3 regions of the Methylomusa anaerophila genome follow, and region 3 is predicted to be linked to each of the others. Evidence: riboswitches for the same ligand, from Rfam matches in the RefSeq annotation. Region 3 holds a riboswitch; each other region holds the start of a gene.
The links. A riboswitch is a leader RNA that binds a small molecule or an ion and turns the genes downstream of it on or off. The one in region 3 is predicted to bind cobalamin.

Region 1 (6,750 bases), 2.3 Mb from region 3:
TGTTTTGAATAATTCGCATATGGCAGAAGTTAATTCAGCATAAAAAAGGACTGATGCTGTTTTTGGTCATAGCGGCCGCAGTTATTGCCGGATTATCGCATCTTGACCGGACCAAACCGGTCGCCAGTGTCAACACTGTCCCGGTGAAACGGGCTGATATTGCGGCCGTAGTGTCGGCGACAGGCACCATCAACCCGGTGAACATGGTCAGTGTCAGTTCCAAGGTTACCGGCTTGATCAAGGAGGTTAAGGTCAATGAAAATGACCGGGTGGCGATTGGTCAGGTCCTGATTACCCTTGACGATACCAGGACGCGGGCCCAGGTTAACCAGGCGCGGGCTAAGCTAGTGAACGCCGAAGCCGATTGCCAGCGTATCGAGCGGCTGGCCGCCGCTGGTGCGGTTGCCGCCCAGCAGTTGGATGCGGCCCGCATGGATTACAACGTAGCCCAGGCAACCTATGATGATGTTGTATCTCAGCTTGACGATACCGTCATCCGGGCGCCCATCGATGGTGTTGTTATCGGCAAACCGGTGCCGGCCGGCCAGACGGTGGCTCCGGGTATTTCAACACCCATGGTGCTGCTGACTATTGCCGATATGTCGAGGATGCAGATTGAAACCCAGATCGACGAATCGGATATCGGCAACGTCCAGGTAAATCAAAAGGCGGCCTTCACGGTTGACGGTTACCCCGGTAAGACGTTTACCGGCACTGTTGTCAATGTTTCCGCGAAGGCCAATATTCAGCAGAACGTGGTATATTACCCTGTCATTATTGATATTGATCCTGACACTGCCGGCAATCTCTTAAAACCGACGATGACCGCCAGGGTGTCGATCAATATCGGTGAAAGCCGGAATACTCTGACCATCCCGCTGGTGGCGTTGAAAGACAATCAAGGGCAATCCTACGTGCAGGTGATGAACAACGGCCAGATAAAGGCGACCAACGTGACAACCGGGCTAATGACTGATGAACAGGTGGAAATTACCGGGGGCCTAACAGAACACCAACAGGTTGTTGTGCCTCAGAACAGACAGCCGGGCGCCGGCGGTTCAAGCAGTATGCAATCCAGTCCCCTACAGAAAGTCATGGGCCGATGACAGGAGGATCATCTTATGATCATATCACTAACCGATGTAACCAAAGTATATAAAATGGGGAGCAATCAGGTTCAGGCCCTTGCCGGTGTCTCCATCGCCATCGGCGCCGGGGAGCTTACGGCTATCGTAGGTCCTTCGGGTTCGGGCAAATCGACGCTGATGAACATCCTGGGATGCCTGGACCGGCCGACTGCCGGATCTTATAAGCTGGAAGGCCAGGAAGTTGCCACTCTGGGCGACGATGCCCTTGCCGCGACCCGTAACCGGAAAATTGGCTTTGTCTTTCAGACCTTTAATCTGTTGCCGCGCATGACGGCGCTGCAGAATGTTACTTTGCCGCTAATTTATACCGGTCTAAAAAAGAAAGAACGCTATGAACGCGCCGGTCAGGCTTTGGAACTGGTAGGTCTTGGCAACCGTATGCGACATCATCCCAACGAGCTGTCCGGCGGCCAGCGTCAGCGGGTAGCCGTTGCCCGAGCGCTGGTCAACGACCCCAGCATCATCCTGGCTGATGAACCGACAGGCAACCTTGACACTAAATCAGGTAATGAAATCATGACCGTCTTTGGTGAACTTAACCGCCAAGGGCGAACGATTATTTTGGTCACCCACGAACCGGACATCGCCAACCAGACCCGTCGTGTCGTTTACGTTCGGGACGGCATTATCGTTCGTGACGAAACAAGACAGGGGTGATCTTAGATGATATGGGAAAGTCTGCTGATTGCCCTGGAAAGTCTTAAAGCCAACAAGCTTCGTTCCACTCTCACCATGTTGGGTATAATTATCGGCGTCGGCGCTGTTATTGCCATGGTGTCCATCGGTATGGGCGTGCGGGAGAATGTCCAAAAGTCCCTTGCCGGACTGGGCAGCAATCTTCTGATGGTTTCACCCGGCGCCACATCTCCAACCGGGGTGCGCATGGCCGCCGGCTCGAACATCAGCCTGACGCTCAGGGACTCCCAGGCCATTGCCCGGGAAATACCGGGAGTGGGATTGGTGGCGCCAGGCGTTTTCCGCCAGTACCAGGTGGTGTACGGCAACAAGAACTGGGTGACCTTGGTGCAAGGGACGACGCCTGAATTTATTGGTGTGAGGAATTTTAACCTGGAAAAGGGAACTTTTTTTACTTTCAAGGATGTGGATACCCGGGCGCGGGTGATGGTTCTCGGCAAAGTAGCGGCCGACAATTTGTTTGGCGAGATTAATCCGGTAGGTAAGACGGTGCGCATCAACAAAGCGCCCTTTCGGGTGATCGGTGTGCTGGAAGCTAAGGGACAATCGCCTTCCGGGCATGATTTGGACGACTTAGCGGTTATTCCGATTACCACCGCCCAGGAACGGGTGATGGGCATTACGTATTTGAACAGTATCAGCGTTACAGCCGCCGGCGCCGATGTTATCGACCAGGTGCAGGCTGACATTACCGGCCTGTTGCGCACGCGCCACCGTATCGCCGCCAACACGACCGATGATTTTACCGTCCGCAACCTGACGTCGATTATGGCGACGGCGGATGAGACTTCCAAAACGATAACGCTGCTCTTGGGAAACATTGCCGCCATCTCGCTGTTGGTGGGCGGTATTGGCATTATGAACATTATGCTGGTATCAGTTACCGAACGTACCCGGGAGATTGGCATCCGCAAAGCTCTTGGCGCCACTTATCGCAACATCCTGTTCCAGTTCTTAATCGAGGCGGGAGTCATCGGCGTGACCGGCGGCATTATGGGCATTGGCCTGGGTATTGCCGGTTCCCGTATCATTGCCGCCGTCGCCCACTGGAACACTGTAATTTCATTTGCTTCGATTTTTCTGGCTTTTGGCTTCTCTGTCGGCATCGGCTTATTCTTTGGCCTTTATCCGGCGCGGAAAGCCGCTCTTTTGGACCCGATTGAGGCGCTGCGATATGAATAAGAACAAGGAGGCAGTATGTTTGAAACATTCCATAGGGGATAAATGCGCAAAGAGGAATTGAATTTTAGTTAGGTGGGAGAAACAAAATGAGAAAGCTGTACATATTGCTGATATTGATTTTTTATTGCAGTGTTGTTCCTTGTGCCGGCAATGAAAGAATAGAATTATATACTTTATCAACAGGTGATCCGGTTTACCGGCAGAATACCTGCGTCGTCATTGCTTTTAAACAGCCCCGCACGGTTCTTGGCACTTCGGTAATAAACGGAGGATACCGTGAAGACTTAAAAGCAATATTTAATCATGACATGAAGGACGCCGTTATGAACGCGGATTCCTATCCGGAGTATATGCAGGGAGTGGCAAGGAATTTGGGACTTGACCCTGACAGGGTGTCCGGCATGGGAACGGGCGCATCCATGGACAATGTCGCCATTCAGTCGGCAAGCTACCAAACACTAACCGTAACCGCCATAGCGACCGGCGGGGTGGAAGAAAACGGCGGCCGGGTAGGTGATCCGGCTGAGTATTTTAATCCGGGACAAAAAACCCGGCTGCATAAACCGGGTACCATCAACATCATGCTGGTAATTGACGCCGATATACCGCCCGGTACATTGGCCAGAGCGCTGGTTACCTGTACCGAAGCCAAAACGGCGGCGCTGCAGGAATTAATGGCCGGCAGCAAGTATTCCAGCGGACTGGCGACAGGTTCGGGGACCGACCAAACAATAATAATTGCCAATCCGGGTTCGCCACTATATTTGGAGGATGCCGGCAAACATTCCAAATTAGGTGAACTGATCGGCCGCACCGTAAAGCAGGCAGTCAAAGAAGCCTTGTTCCGGCAAACCGGATTATCACCCCAAAAACAGCATAGCGTGCTTAGGCGCATGAACCGGTTCGGCCTGACGGAAGAAACACTGTATCAGGAATATTTGCAAAAAAATGGCTATCTAGAAAAACAACGGTTTTTAGACTGCTTGCAACAGTTGGACAAGGACCCCCGGTTGGTGACATATACATCCCTGTATGTTCATTTACTGGATCAGTTTAACTGGCAATTGTTGTCCGGCGACGAAACCGTGGCCGCCGGTAATGAGTTGCTGCTGCTGTCTGCCGGTAAATTCGGTGTTTTGCCGCGGGCAATCGCCGCCGAGGCGAAACTGGAAAACTGTATTCAGGCATGGTCCGGCCTGGTTGTCGATATATTAAGAGCAAAACTGGCCGGTTCTCAAGGGGACTGAGGAGTGCTATTGACTATATGACCACTATATGGAGTAATATATAAAAAGATAATTTTAATGAGGTGAGAATAATGATGAATGAAAAGAAACATCCTGAACATCCTGAATTTCAACTTCCCGATGATCCACATGCGAAGCACCGTTATGAAAGTGCAATGAAACACGTTCAATTTGCGAAAGAAGCAGGGAAATCTTCAGAAAAAATTCATGAGATTTTTCGAAAAGTAATGAATTTTGACACTAAAGACATTGAAAAAATTCCTCAGGATGAAGCACACAAAAAATACCGTTCTGCCGTAATTCATGCCCAGAAAGCAATCGAAAACGGCAAATCTTCCGAAGAAGCTCATGAAATATTTGCGAATATTGTCTCTGGAAAGACTGAAGGACAGTGTCATCATTGCAAATAGCTTATTATTAACATGTTTACTTAAACTGCATAGTGAAAAAAGTTAGGTGTCTGAAAGGACTTAATAGGGAAGTCCGGTGCAATGCCGGCGCGGTCCCGCCACTGTAACGGGGAGCAAGCTTAAGATATGCCACTGAGATCTGCCATCTTGGGAAGGTTTAGGTAAGCCATGATCCGGAGCCAGGAGAACTGCCTAACTGATAATCACCGTTGTACCCACGAGCGATGGGGAGGGGGATTACCGTGAAAGATCTCTTGACTTAGAAGGGCTCTGTGTCAAGGATTTATTCATGCTGAATTTAACTCTCCTGGTCTTATGACCAGGAGTTTTCATTTGGTATGATACTGTACATAACTATATTTTAAGGAGGCGCATTATGGAATATATCATGGATCCTGGTTTGATTGAAACCCGCAGTATGGAAATTATAGGTTCCTATTTGGATGAACTGGGACTGGAACTTTCACCGGCGGCTGTTAAGGTGTATTCCCGTATTATTCATGCGGCAGGTGATCCTGATTACGCCAAACACATCAGGATTCATCCTGACGCAATCACCGCCGGGTGTGCTGCTTTGGCAGCAGGACGGGATATTTATTGTGATGTGGAAATGGTCCGTACAGGAATTAATAAGCGGCTTTCATCCTATGGCGGTAAGGTGTACTGTTTAATTGGCAGCGAAGAAACCGCTCGGCTTGCCAAAAGCGTCATTACCCGGGCGATGTCCGCCGCCATTAGGCAGTTTGGCGGGCAATTAGACGGTGTTATTGTTGCCATTGGCAATGCGCCGGCCGCGTTGTTTGAACTTTCAACCCTAATGGAACGAACCGGTATCCGGCCGGCGCTGGTAATCGGCGTGCCTGCCGGCTTTGTCGGGGCGGCAGAATCAAAAGCTTTGCTGCACGCAGCTTCGCCTGTGCCTTATATTACTGTTTTAGGTAACAAGGGAGGCAGCCCTATTGCCGTAGCAGCCTTGGACGCCCTTTGGTACATGACAGAAACAGTATCCAATAATGTTATATAGGAGAAAACGCATGATGAATGACGCTTGGGCGAGGGACTCAAGGTGCTGGTTGTGCAATTCATAAAGGGCAATCGGAAGAATATTATGAACAGTATAAAAAATAAAAACTGTATAAAAAATCCATCATTCTGGCGCTGGCTTTGGGGACGAGCGTCACTGTAAGCGTGTTCTCGGTGTGGCCCAGGCAGCGTAGCCGCAGTTGTTCAGCCAGGAATACAAGAAGGTTATTGAGACTTGATATTATACTTTGAAAGGGAGATAAAAATGGCGTTTAGAACCAAGATTATTAAAAAAATAAAAAACATTAAAAATATTAATAAGAAGGCAATAATCCCAATCGCTGCGCTTACTTCGTGCACAATGGCCATTGCCGGCATGACTATCAGCAATGCCGCAGCGCCGGAAGAGGAACAGGAGTTTAACTTTGAACAGGTAATGGTAACTGCCCAACGATATCAGAAGAGCGATATCGATACCCCGGCTTCGACCAGTGTCTATACATATGAAGATCTTAAGTCAACAGGGGCCCGGAATGTGGCGGAAGCGTTAAAACAAGCGGCAGGACTTACATATTCTTCTTTTGGCCCCAGCGGGGCCTCTATGACTACCATGACGACCAAGATAATAATACGGGGTGTTTCAACAGGCACCCTTGTTCTTGTCAATGGCACACCGCTTAATCTGCGTGGGTTGTATAATCTGGAAGACATACCTGTCGAGAACATCGAAAGGATTGAAATTGTCAAAGGCGGCGGTTCAGTACTATACGGCAGCGAGGCTACCGGCGGGGTCATCAACATTATTACCAAGAAAAACCTGCAAAACTCTGTGAAAATTTCCGGCGGCAATTATGGGCAGCAAGACCATAGTTTTACTCTTCAGGCAGGAAAGCTGGGATTAAATTATAATTTTGAAAAATGGGGCGACTTGGGAAATATTTCTAAATCAATAGCAAACGGCAAAGAGATGAACATGTTTTTTCCCGGGCTGGAGCGCAATAATCAGACGCTTTCTTACCAGTTTAGTAAAGCCGTATCGTTGCT
Region 2 (6,750 bases), 1.3 Mb from region 3:
CCATCTCAATTCGCTTTTCGATCACCTCCCAAGGTGTCAAAAGATCACTTAGGCTAATGACAGCGAAATCATGCATTAACGGCGCCCCTAAAATGGCGGCGGCAGCTCCGACGGCGCTGATGCCGGGGATCACCCTGACTGCCGGCTGAACACTTTCAGGATATTTTAAAGTCAGTTCCAGCACCAGCCCGGCCATCCCATACACTCCCGGATCACCGCTGGATATTACGGCTACATCGTAACCGCCCAAAGCTTCCTCAACCGCAGCCTGACAGCGGTCAATCTCCTGCATCATGCCGGTGCCGATAACTTTTTTCTTGCCAAGTAAATCTTTGATAAGTTCCAAGTAAGTATCATAACCTGCAATCACCTGCGCCGATTCAATAGCCTCACGGGCTCGCGGCGTCATGTCCTCTAAACTGCCTGGTCCTATTCCCACCACCGATATTTGACCGGAGCGATAGCTACAGTTACTTTGGCATATTTTGTCTTGGGCAGTAGCAGCCTGTCCGATTGTCCCGCCAGAATTGCTGCTGGTTCGCATACATTTCCCACTCCTATCTGTTGCTCTACAAAGCTTGATGATATATAATTCTTCTCGGCAATGCATAACCGCAGTTGCTCATTGGAAAAAAATTCCACAGGAACATCCAGTTGCTGCCCTAAGGCCAGCAAACCGATCTCGTCCTGCTTTACCACGGAACTCCCAAGTACAGCTACACTTTGCCAGCTTTTGCCGATTTTACGGCAAGCATCACTGATTGCCCCAAATAATTCTGCATCGGTGGTACCACGGCGACACCCAATGCCAAGCGCCAAGCTTCCCGGACGGAGAAAGAGGCAAGGCTTTGCCGTATCATACTCCTGATCCGTTATGATAACAGCGGCATCATAGTGATCAATCTCTTCCAATTCACCTGCATCTTGCAATATTATGCCGTATTCCGCGGCCAAATGAAGGTAGTGTTCATAATCGGCCAGCGACTTGTCGATAAAAAAAACTACTCTGTCCCCATTTGCAATAGCGGCATTAATTACCTTCAACCGCGGGAAAGGCTCAATCAGAAGATTTAGTTTTACTGCCAGCACGTCTGCGGCTGGCAATTGGGCAACATCGGTGGCGGTTGTAATGACAGGCGAAGCACCGATCGCCTCACTCACTGCCAAAGTAAGATCATTGGCGCCGCCAATATGCCCGGAAAGCAGGCTTATAGCGTGCTTTCCGCCATCATCCACCACTACTACGGCCGGGTCAAACCTTTTGTCCCGTATATGGTGAGCGATAATTCGGACAACGATGCCAGCGGCCATGATAAACACGAAACCGTCGTATTTGTGAAAAATTGTATCCACTAATTGACTCAAACAATCATACGTACGCGAAGTACCTGTAACATTATCTCGGCCCTCTTTGGCATAAACATCAACATCAGGACCGAGAAAAGGAACCAACCTCTCAGCAAGTGCCGCCCCTTTTCTGGTAACAGAGATTAGCGCCAGTTTCACTGCTTGCTATCCTCCCGGGCCGGTCTGAACAGATGGCCGAACTCGGGAGCGTACAAGCGGGACAGGGCGTATTCCGTATCGAGAACCTTCCCTACTACGATCATGGCTGTACGATCTACGCCGCCATCTAAAGCAATTTTCCCAATTGTATTGAGTGTTCCGCGGAAAATCTTCTGTTCCGGCCAAGATGCTTTTTGAACAATGGCAACCGGTGTATCGGGGGAATAACCGCCGTCAATGAGCTCTTGCATCACACTGTCCAGCATATGCACGCTTAAAAATATGCACATAGTGGCTTCGTGGCTGGCAAGACTTTGCAGTTTTTCCTTCTCCGGCACGGGAGTCCTGCCTTCCATGCGGGTAATAATCACTGTTTGGGATATCTCAGGCAAAGTATATTCCCGTTTCAGTGCCGCCGCCGTGGCTAAAAAGGAACTTACACCCGGAATTACTTCATATTGAATGCCGCTTTTATCCAGAGCATCCATCTGTTCCTGAATGGCGCCATAGATACTGGGGTCTCCTGTGTGCAGACGAACAACCGTCTTCCCCTCTGCCACCGCTTTTTTCATTACAGCAATGACTTCATCCAGCGTCATGGAAGCACTATTATAAATGGCAGCTCCGCTTTGAGCCAATGATAATAAAGCCGGATTTACCAGGGAGCCGGCATAAATGATTACATCTGCCCGGCTCAGCAACCGTTGACCTTTGACTGTAATCAGTTCGGGATCTCCCGGACCGGCGCCGACAAAATAAACTTGCACGTGTATTCCTCCCGAAGTTCTTTATGGTTTTTTAGTACAAGTAACTATATAGATAGGGTTTAATGCTTGAAACATATTATTTGACCCAACAGACTGTATGCGGGTAATTTGGGCGCCAACGGCCTCCACGGAATAGTCTATACGCTGCCGCATTGCCAATAAAGAGCCACTCAAAGTTTCTACAGTAACGGCTGTTATTACCAACCGGCCGCCAGGCTTCAAGATTTTATCGCATTTTGCCAGTATTTCCGGCAAACGTCCGCCACTGCCGCCAACTAAGATAACATCAGCTTCTTTATGTCCGCTAAGAGCCTCAGGGGCTTCCCCCAATACCGGCTCAAGGTTTTCAACTCCAAAGCGGACGGCATTGGCTTTAATCAGTTTGATTCCTTCTTCTTTTCTCTCAATGGCAGTAACATGCCCTTGTGGCGCCATTAAAGCCGCCTCCACCGATAATGAGCCTGTACCTGCCCCAATATCAATGATGATATCACTGTACCTGATTTTAGCTTTAGATAATGTAAGTATCCTTATCTCCGCTTTAGTCATAGGAATATCGCCCCGAATAAAATCATCATCGGCAATACCGGGATTGTATACTCTCATCCTCTCACCACCATTACACAGTGGTCAAACCCACTAATATCAACTGTATCTTCCAAAGATAGAGCCAATACTTTTTCCTCCGGATAAGACAGAGCGGCGCAAAGCCACACCAAGCTAGCCGGCGGCCAGCCGCCGGTCAGCAGTACGTTGGCAATATAACTTGGATTATGCTTTTGATCTGTAAGTATTCCAAGCTTTTTCCCCTGGCGGTAGGATAGTTTTTCATCTTCCGGCAGGCGTCCATGCATACTAATTAAGTCTGCATCCTGCCATAACTCACCAATGCGGGCGAATGCCAGCTGAACCGAGCTGATCCCGGGAACGACCTGAATTCTGGGTTCCGGGAACTCCTGTTTTAGTGCCGCCAGCAAACTATAAAATCCCGGGTCGCCGGATACCATGACCACCACATCCGTGGCAGCAAGCTTTGCCGCAATAAAAGAGAGCACCCCTCCTATGTCTTTATCAATTTGCCGGGTTTCTTGACCATTTTTTTTCGCGAAAGTAGCGAGGGCCCGATTACTTCCCACTAGCACTGCGGCGTTATTGATTATCCTGCTTGCTACAGGCAGCACATAGTCCGGCGCTCCCGGACCAATGCCCACTACTATTACCCTGTGGTTAGCTCTGTCATGTTCCAACCTAGTGTTCCTCCAATGTCCCGAGCTGCTTGATCAAGCCCCAATATTTTGCCTTTAAGTGTCACAACTGCCGTCCCTACCGTCAGATCGCTGAAAACATACCGCTCGGCCCGTAAACTTGCCCGCGTGGCCAGTAGATTGTAAACCGCGTTAAAATTATATCGCTCTATAATCGGCATAGCAGCCTCTGTAGTCGTACATTCCATAATCTCTTTTATCACAGCTTGCGGGGCGCCTTCAACCGCCAGATAAGCGGCAATGGTTTCCAGCCTCGCGTCCGCCATGCGATTATGAGTATGAAATATACCGGCAGATACTTTTACGATTTTTCCTAAATGCCCGAACAACAACACCCTTTTCACACCCAGCTTGGCAGCATTTTCCAGCATATGGCCGATAAAATTGCTGGTTTGAACAATGGCTTCTTCCGGCAAACCGTATTGATTAACAGCTATATCTTGTCCGATTTTTCCCGGTACAAAGACTATATCCTGATATCCCAATGCTTTTACCACACTTATTTGGGGCACCAGCGAGTTTTTGAAAGCTTCTTCCGACATGGGCTCAACAATACCGGTTGTGCCGATAATGGATAACCCCCCGGCAATTCCCAATACCGGATTTAAGGTTCTTTTCGCCAGTTCTTCACCGCCTGGAATGGATATAGTGACTATGGCGCCTTTATCCCTTGGTAGTACGTCTCTTATGGCAGTTATAATCATTTTTTTAGGTCCTTCATTCACCGCAGGCAGCCCTACCGGCACGGATAACCCTGGTTTTGTTACTACTCCCACCCCTTCGCCGGCCTGAATTATGATGTCCGGGCAGTCGGAAATCCTAACTTGAACGTCAATTCTCACGCCGTTGGTAATGTCAGGATCGTCGCCGGCATCCTTTATTACACTGGCTAAGCCTCCCCCGGGCATCGCCAGGCTTTTCTCAATGGCAACCCGAATCAATTTTTCCTGCGGTGTTTTGACCTCAACGTGAGTATCAAGTCTCCCTTGCCAAGCCAAAACAGCTGCCTTGGCTGCCGCCGCCGCACAAGTGCCGGTTGTTATACCCGGACGCATTGTTTTATCTGACAACAAAAAACCCCCTATAGCAGGGGGTTATGTAAATAAACTCAACAAATCACATTTCACATTTGTCTGATTATTCTCCCCACACCTGCCTATCTTCCGTAGGTTCCGGTAATCCGCCAAGTCTAAACATTTGACGGACTACTAGCGGCGTGTCGTAGAACAGGCAGGTCTCCTGACTCTGGTTCATCAATTGCCTAAGCCTTCCCAGTCATCCCAGTGGCATATATAAGGCATCATCCCCATTACAGTGGCGGGACCGCGCCGGTTTTGCACCGGACTTCCCTATTAAGCGCAAAGCACCTATTCCCTTACACATATCAACTTTTATAACATACTTATATTCCATCTTAATTACTAATTTCCTGCTGGTGTCTGCAATTAATGCGAAATTTGTTTTCAACAATTCTATATTTCATCCTTTTTGCGGTAAAGAGTCATATTGCCATGACTGGCAACAGGAACAAAATTGGCAAAAGATGCCGAGTCTTTAATTTGTGACAAATCCTTTGATTTTACTAAAATAAAAATTGGGGAATCACCGCTATTCCGGGCGACAAAGCTGTCCAAATGCTCGGTGGGCATGGTATATTTACCAGACCAAGTCCCCCGTTGTGCCAATTCTTGTTCATCAACAACCAGGCGAGGCATAATATGTCCACTGTAAAAAACCATGGAAGTGGCATATTCTCCCAATGAGCCAATGATTGCGTTCCTAGGTAAAATATAAGCTAACGGTTTGGCTGATTTGGAATTAGCCAAAGAACTTAGACCCGTTCCGATCGCCACGCAGCTTATTGTAATCACGGCTACAGCTACCGTTAGCGGCAACCGGCAGATATTTCCCTTTGTTTGAACCCAAATAACGCTGATTATGCTCACGCAAACGGCAACATACAACGGCAGCCAATTCTTTTCCGGCGGCAATAGAGTTGTGCCATACACAACCGCACCGAACAGTACTATTGCCGGTACGGAAAGCCAGAGCCAAGTCCGCCTGTTTTTTCTCTGATGCAAAGATTGCAAATAACTGGCTATTAGTACTGCAACGGGAAATAACGCTGGAAATACATAGGTAGGATATTTTGTTGCCATGGCGGTATAAAAAACTAAAATTACCGCCGGCCAAATGTATAAATAGCTTTCCACCGGTGACCTTAAAGACCTTTTTGCCTTCCCCAGCATTAGGAAGAATATGCCGGTCCATGGCATTAGGCTAACGGGGAATAATACAAAATAATAGTAAAGTACATTATCTTTCGGGTGCTCCGCCACAGTAGCCCTTATATAATTATGGAGTCCCAAAAATGTATCTATGAATTGTTGCCCATGGAGCAGGTACATTGTGAAATACCACGGGGCCGCCACAGCCAACAACACGCCTATACCGGCAAAAATATGCATATGTCGAAGTTGCTGCCATTGATTCCGGACAAAGATATACATTAAGACTATAAGTGCCGGCAAAACGATACCAACCGGACCTTTTGTCAGTGCCGCGAATCCCATTGACGCATAGGCCATCAGGTACCATTTGGTTCTTTTTTCTGTCATACCAAAAAAGAATGTAGACATGGCTGCACTGGTAAAGAAAAATAGTACCGCATCAGTAATAATCATATGCGCCAATACCCAAAATTCAAGGGATGTGGCTAAAACCAGCGCCGCCAATAAACCTATTTGACGATTCTGGTAAATTTTCACTGAAAACCAGTATACCAAGCTGACACTGGCGGCACTGAAAACTGCGGCTGGGAAACGAGCCGCAAATTCTCCTACGCCAAATACTTTATAACTTAAGGCAATAAGCCAGTAAATCAATATGGGCTTATCAAACCAGTACTGACCATATATTTGCGGTGACAGCCAGTTATTACTTTCCACCATTTCCTTGGCAGTAAGGGCATAATTCGACTCCACCGGATCGGTGATCGGTACATTGCCATTAAAAATGATATAAGAACATAGCGCCAGAAAGAAAATTAACGTCTTGTAATAGCTGCTTGGCATCTCTGACTCGTTCCCCACCTTCCATTATTTTTTCATAAGCACCATTTTTTCATCCGTTTGAGCCATAATAGACAGCACTTGCTGTTCATTTGCCGGTAACCGCAAATATTCTGGCTGTCTCACGATAAAATAAGCCTT
Region 3 (6,750 bases):
CTCTTATATTTAATTTACTATAATTTAATATTAATCGCTGTTTTTCGACAAGGTATTCCCTTTTGCCTCGCATAATATATTATATTGATTAGCGCAGTGGCTGGAGGTGTAAAGTCATGCCTTATATAATAAAACAATATTGTCTCGGTGACGTGAAGCCGGGTATGAAGCTGGGACGGGATTTATTGTCGGCAGAGGCTAAAGTAGTGCTATTAAGCGAGCATGCCGTCCTTACCGCGGCACTCATCCGTAAAATTCACGAATGGGGGTTTAGCGCAATTGACATTTTGGAAGAGTACGGGGATGAATTATTTTTAAATCTGCGTAATGATCAACAGTATTTTATTGCTGAATACCTGAAACTTGTAGACTCTATCGAAGATGCCTTTCATAAGACCCGTTACTTACGACAGATTCCGATTGAGCAAATTAATGATCTTGCGGAACAAACGATGAATTCATTGCTGTCTTCAACAGCAGTAATCAGTTTTCTTCACATAATTAATTCAAAAGATGATTATACATTCCGACATTCAGTAAATGTAGCGGTTATTGCCGGTGTAATCGGGAAATGGTTAAAATGGCCTGAGAAGAGTTTGCACCAATTGGTTCTGACAGGCCTTTTACACGACATTGGAAAAGCAATGATTCCTGTGGAGATTTTAAATAAACCTGAAAAACTTTCCCAAGAAGAGATGGATTTCATGCAACACCATACAATCATGGGTTACGAACTGGTAAAAGGTTTCAACCTGGTTTGCGAAGATGTAAAGCTGGGTATATTACAGCATCATGAACGCCTCGACGGTTCGGGTTATCCTGAAGGACTTGCCGAGAGCCAGATTGGACAATTTGGTAAAATTATTGCTGTTGCTGATGTATATGATGCCATGACCAGCAACCGTGTATACCGTAATTCTTTGAGTCCTTTGTTTGTTATCCAGGAATTATTTAATGACATGTTTGGAAAACTGGATCCGTCAGTTTGCGCTGTATTTATTTCCAATATCCGTGAATCCTTGGTCGGTACAACGGTAAAGTTAAGCAACGGATCGAATGCGAAAATCCTATTTTTGGATAGATGCCGGCCAATTATGCCGCTGGTCCAGACGGATGACGGAGTATATATTGATTTACAAGAGAATACTGATATAGAGATTGTTGAAATTGTGTTCTAAGCCCGCCAATGGTCAAAATTAGCAATTCTCGCTACTATCACCGCCCCTAGACTTCTTTATCCCCGGCATTATACGCCTCAGCCACTTTTGCTTCGCCAAAAGTGGCCATTTCATTTACAATCTTAACGGCCGCGTCCAATAAGGTCATACCCAGCGCCGCGCCGGTGCCTTCGCCCAGGCGCATGTTGAGCCTAATACACGGTTCCAACCCGAGCGCCTGTAGAATGGCCGCGTGTCCGGGTTCTTCCGATAAATGGGAAGCCAGCAGGTAGGGTTGGACGGAATTACATAAACGATAGGCCGCCAACACTGCCGCTGAAGATATGAATCCGTCCAGAATAATCAAAATCCGCCTGGCTGCCGCCCCCAGCACCGCTCCGGCCAGGGCCGCTATTTCCAGTCCGCCGACTTTAGCCAGCACGTCAATGACATCATGGGGATCAGGCTTATGCCGGGCAACAGCTTCTTCGATCACCCGGATTTTTTGGCTAATCACTTTCTGTTCAATGCCTGTGCCTCTCCCGACCACCTGTGCCGGAGGTTTGCCGGCAAGAAGGCTGGTAATGGCCGAGCTGGCCGTGGTATTGGCAATCCCCATTTCACCAAGGCCAATGACCTCGATTCCATCATCAGCCAGTTCATTGACCATATCCATCCCTGTCTGTAAAGCCTGAAGCACCTCCGGCCGCTCCATGGCCGGGCGATAACGCATATTGTCGGTGCCTTTGCGGATTTTACGGCGCCGGATGGGCAGCCCGGCCGGAAAGTCGGCTTTAACCCCTACGTCCACCAGTATCAGGCGGGCGTTGGCATGCCTGGCCAGCACATTGATTGCGGCCCCCCCGTTGACAAAATTATATACCATTTGTTCCGTCACTTCCGCCGGAAAGGCGCTCACCCCTTCTACCGCCACGCCATGATCGGCCGCCATGAGCAAAATGGCCTTGTTCGGCAGCGTTATAGGCAATTTCCCCTGAATACCGGCCAATTGACAGGCCATCTTTTCCAATACCGCCAGACTGCCTGGGGGCTTGGTCAAGCTATCCAGCCGCTGTTGGGTCAACAGCATGCTGTCCTGGTTGAGTGGTTCAATCGACCTGATAATAGATTCCAATGATTTCATAATGACCTCCGAAAAATTAAACAACCCCGTATCTGCTCAGTTAAGTAATTGCCACGAGCTGCTTAAAGACAGTCCGGTTACACGTTCCGCATAATAACACTGTTTCTACGGTAATAAATTTGGTACAATGTGAATGATATCGACTCATCGACTTAGCCCATGCTAAACTGACAAATTGCGGTACTTAAATATATGCGGAATCACATGATTATATATGTCCCATTAAGGAATTAACACATCCGGGATACAATTTCAATTCTTTTAATGCGTTCCATATAGATCAAACTAAAGAAGAAGGGTGCGGACAAAAGTGACGGCACAGATCGCTGCTATAACCAATCAGATTATAATCTTCGCAATACTTATGGCGATAGGTTTTATTGCCGCCAAGACCGACATTTTTACGAAAGATGCGCTGAATACTCTATCCCGGCTTATCGTTAAAATCATTCTCCCGGCATTAATATTTAGTGTTGTTGCGGGAAGCGGCGTTACGGCCAGGGAGTTTTTGATCAGCGGCAGATTCACCATGGGCGTGGTATTTTGTTTTTCCCTTCTTATCCTTGCCAGCGTGGCAATGAGCAAACTGTGCAAACTGGAAGGCAAGAGCGCAAATATCTATGTGGCTCTTTTAACCTTTGGCAATATGGGCTTTATGGGGATACCGCTCATACAGGCAATATTCAAAGAGCCGGTTGCCCAGGTTTGCATCGCGGTTTACACCCTGGTCGACATGGCATTGTTATGGACATTCGGGGTTTATTTATGCAGCCGGCATCAGAAAAATTCAAATCCGTTGCATGCGGTTAGAAATATGCTTAATCCTACTACAGTTGCATTGTGTATTGCTTTTATCATCATGCTTTTTAAGATTCCGGTGCCGGATTTGCTTATGAGCACAATTGCGGGCACCGGCGGTACAAGCAAGTATTTGACACTGATGTATTTAGGCGGTGCCTTGGCTTATGTTTCCGTGGACAATATAATCAAAAAACCAAGCATATTAGTTTCAACGATAGTTAAAATGTTAGTATTACCGGTTATTGTTTATTACTTTTTGGGTTTTTTTCTGCCCCAGATTCCGCGGACTATATTAACAATAATTGTTGGACTTCCGTCTATGACTACAGTTGCCATGATGGCCACAACTTATCAATCCGATGATGAATACGCAACCGAAATGATTTTTGTTACTACATTAGCCAGTCTTGTCACCATTCCAATCATAAGCGTTGTAACGAACATGATGGCGTGAATGCCCCACGACCCCATATGCTTTCCACCTTTCGCTTCAAATAAGGCAATTAAGTCAATGCCCGGCCCAAATTAACAAAAATTTAATAAAAATTTCTTTTTATCATTAGCAGGAATTACAAATTTTGTGCCTAATTGTCGATTTATAGAATAATCACAACATTTATAATATAGGAACGACAAAGATGTCCTTTTCCTCAGTCTATTAAATCTGGGGAAAAGGACTATTATTTTTGCCACTCTTTTAGCCCACTACTTCAGAAAGATATGTTCGTTCTCGAAACTTCCCGTTTTGATTATTCTTTTTCATGAAGAAAGGGGTATTTATATGGCAGAAAATTCAGTTACAACTCTCGACATTTCCGTCCTTTTAAAAGAAATGACAGAAGCGAACCAAAAAGTACGGGACATTGTCCGCACTATCGAGGATATTAGTAAACAGACCAATTTGCTGTCATTAAACTCGGCTATTGAAGCCGCCAGAGCAGGAGATGCCGGGCGAGGCTTTGGGGTTGTAGCCGACGAAATTAAAAAATTAGCCGAAAGAAGTTTTACAGCCACTAAAGAAAGCAGAGTACTAATCAGTAATATGCATACAAAAGCTAATGAAGTAATTGCCGTAAGGACAGCGGATGTCGCTTTTGACACTATTGACAAAATTGACCGTAATTTGTTCGAACGCAACTGTGACGTACAAGCATGGGCAACATTCGAGAAGATTATCCTTTGCTTGAAACACCCCAATGAAGAAAATATCAGCCTGGCTACTTCCTTTATGAAAAATACGGTAGACATCTACGAGGTATACTATGACCTCTATCTGCTAGACTTACAAGGCAAGGTTGTTGCCACAGGAGTGAACCAGGAAATTGTAGGACAAGACATGTCCGGCAGGGAATGGTTTCAACAAACCATAAACGGGAAAAACGTATATGTTAGTGACATGTACTACTCAGCTTCCGCAGGTGGACATACCATTTCCTACTCCTGTCCGGTCAAAGACGAAACAGGCAATATTCTGGGAATATTCACTACCCGTTTCAATTGGAATTTCATTTATGACATCATTGAATCAGCCAGAATTGGCAGTACCGGTGATATTTTCGTTGTGAATAAAGACGGCCTTGTAATTGCATCTAAAAACCGCGCCGGTATTTTATCTACCAGCCTACAGCACCTGGAAGCCGTCGGCAAAGCCATTGCCGGTGAAATGTACGGTTATACGTTAGAAAAGGAGGCAAACGGAAAAACACAAATATGGGGTTTTGCCCACACTAAAGGATACAATGCTTATCCGGGTAAACAGTGGTCTGTTGTCGTTAACGAAAAAATACAGGCCGGGTTAAACTAGAGAGACTTTCTGCTTTTTTTATAATAAAACCTTTCTAATGCAAAGAACCTGCGAAATTCGCAAGTTCTTTGCATTTCCAGCTTTGCCATAGCAAAGACGATTCTTAGCCTTCAATCCTCCTTTAGGATTGGTCATTTTCCTTCAGTATGCTACCCAGAACATCTTCTATCATCTTAATAAAACGGACAGCGTTTTGATACTGTCTTAGCTTTACCCAACCGATATTTAGCCAGTGCAATCACCTGGCATAAAATTCTACTCCTTCTATCTTTATATTACTATAAAAAGGGAGAACCTCAAGCCACTGCTGAAAATGCGCGCTACTTTTCGTTATCACTGAAAGCAGTATGCCGTATTCTGGAGTAAGTTCATAGGTACGTTCAAACACTTCATCATCATATAAATAGTGCAATATATATTGGTTTCAGCCTGGCTTGACGTAACTGCTACGGCTCTGTTATAATAGTTACAAATTACATATTATTCACGGAAAAGGTGCCTCCAGCCGACTGGAGGATAATAGGGAAGTCTAGGCATGATGCTTATGCCGCTAGCGCGGGCCCGCCACTGTACCGGGAAGACTTTACAAGGCCACTCGCAAGGGGAAGGCGTAAACAGTCAATGAACCGGGAGCCAGGAGACCTGCCTTTATCCGTTTTAACAAAGTTCTTCATGGAAAAGAAGGCTTTTTTGGATAATATCCAAAGAAGCCTTTTATTTTTTAAATTTGGCTATAAGGTTCTGAATGTTCTGAACACCAGAATAAATAAGCAAAAAATGGGGGTTGGAATAAGTTATGGGTATATTACCAGAGACACTGTCAAAAATTTCTGCTCCGGACACAGTCGTAATGGAAGAGGTACAAGCCCGGTTGGACAGCCAGATAAAGCCAAAAGGAAGTCTTGGCCGCCTGGAGGGCATGGTAAGACAGTATGCGGGCATACTGCGGCAATCACAGCCGGAATTGGTACGCAACTGCATGGTTATAACTTCCGCCGACCATGGGGTCGCCAAACACGGGATCAGTGCTTATCCGGTGGAAACAACGCTGCAGATGACTGCCAACTATCTGCTGGCCAAAGGCGGCAGTGCCAATGCTTTCGCCAATTTTTGCCGGGCGAACATGGTAGTGGCGGACATGGGAGTGGCCGGCGATTTATCCCATGTTGCCGGGCTGTGGCACCGCAAAATTGCCTACGGCACCCAGGACTTTACCCAGGGACCGGCTATGACGCGTGAGCAGGCTATCCAGGCCATAGAAACAGGAATCGAAATTGTGAACGACCGGGTCCGGCAGGGTTATACCTGTTTTAGCCTTGGTGAAATGGGAATCGGCAATACTACCGCCAGTGCAGCTATTGTCGCCGCTTTTACCGGACTTGCGCCCGAACAGGTCACCGGCCGGGGCACAGGCATATCCGACAGCCGGCTGAAGGTGAAAATCGATGTCGTCCGCCGCGCCCTAACCGTAAACAAGCCGGATGCCGCGGACGGAATAGACGTATTGTCCAAGGTAGGCGGTTTTGAGATCGGCGCCTTGGCCGGTGTTGTTCTCGGATCGGCAGCCAACCACTGTGCTGTTGTCATTGACGGTCTTAACACCACGGCGGCGGCATTAATTGCCAATGCCATTCATCCCTTGAGCAAGGAATATATGCTTGCTTCTCACTTATCCGGTGAGCCGGCGCATATTATTGCTCTAAAATTGCTCAATCTGAAAGCCTGCCTGGATATGGGGGTGCGTCTGGGGGAAGCCATCGGGGCTTCAGTAGTAGTAGATATGCTAAATGTGGCAATTAAAGTGTTGCATAACTTGGATCTGAATTCTTAATTCTTAGGAGGAT

Region 1: another riboswitch for cobalamin. It lies ahead of MAMMFC1_RS14080 (precorrin-8X methylmutase); the one in region 3 lies ahead of cobT (nicotinate-nucleotide--dimethylbenzimidazole phosphoribosyltransferase).
Region 2: another riboswitch for cobalamin. It lies ahead of cbiD (cobalt-precorrin-5B (C(1))-methyltransferase CbiD); the one in region 3 lies ahead of cobT (nicotinate-nucleotide--dimethylbenzimidazole phosphoribosyltransferase).

What each region holds. Positions count from the first base shown of each region.
Region 1 is NZ_AP018449.1:3,139,984-3,146,733, forward strand. It holds gene MAMMFC1_RS14055 (efflux RND transporter periplasmic adaptor subunit) at 54-1,106, shown strand; gene MAMMFC1_RS14060 (ABC transporter ATP-binding protein) at 1,122-1,805, shown strand; gene MAMMFC1_RS14065 (ABC transporter permease) at 1,812-3,026, shown strand; gene MAMMFC1_RS14070 (adenosylcobinamide amidohydrolase) at 3,113-4,273, shown strand; gene MAMMFC1_RS14075 (hypothetical protein) at 4,345-4,683, shown strand; cobalamin riboswitch at 4,711-4,893, shown strand; gene MAMMFC1_RS14080 (precorrin-8X methylmutase) at 5,060-5,707, shown strand; gene MAMMFC1_RS14085 (TonB-dependent receptor plug domain-containing protein) at 5,972-6,750, shown strand, end outside.
Region 2 is NZ_AP018449.1:4,305,376-4,312,125, forward strand. It holds gene cobJ (precorrin-3B C(17)-methyltransferase) at 1-409, opposite strand, end outside; gene MAMMFC1_RS19750 (cobalt-precorrin 5A hydrolase) at 430-1,506, opposite strand; gene cobM (precorrin-4 C(11)-methyltransferase) at 1,503-2,273, opposite strand; gene cbiT (precorrin-6Y C5,15-methyltransferase (decarboxylating) subunit CbiT) at 2,295-2,879, opposite strand; gene cbiE (precorrin-6y C5,15-methyltransferase (decarboxylating) subunit CbiE) at 2,876-3,520, opposite strand; gene cbiD (cobalt-precorrin-5B (C(1))-methyltransferase CbiD) at 3,490-4,593, opposite strand; cobalamin riboswitch at 4,751-4,924, opposite strand; gene MAMMFC1_RS19775 (ArnT family glycosyltransferase) at 5,011-6,630, opposite strand; gene MAMMFC1_RS19780 (ArnT family glycosyltransferase) at 6,637-6,750, opposite strand, start outside.
Region 3 is NZ_AP018449.1:812,447-819,196, forward strand. It holds gene MAMMFC1_RS03680 (HD-GYP domain-containing protein) at 117-1,178, shown strand; gene cobT (nicotinate-nucleotide--dimethylbenzimidazole phosphoribosyltransferase) at 1,225-2,301, opposite strand; gene MAMMFC1_RS03690 (AEC family transporter) at 2,612-3,556, shown strand; partial or broken gene MAMMFC1_RS22830 (methyl-accepting chemotaxis protein) at 3,983-4,118, shown strand; gene MAMMFC1_RS22580 (cache domain-containing protein) at 4,145-4,906, shown strand; cobalamin riboswitch at 5,384-5,570, shown strand; gene cobT (nicotinate-nucleotide--dimethylbenzimidazole phosphoribosyltransferase) at 5,703-6,737, shown strand.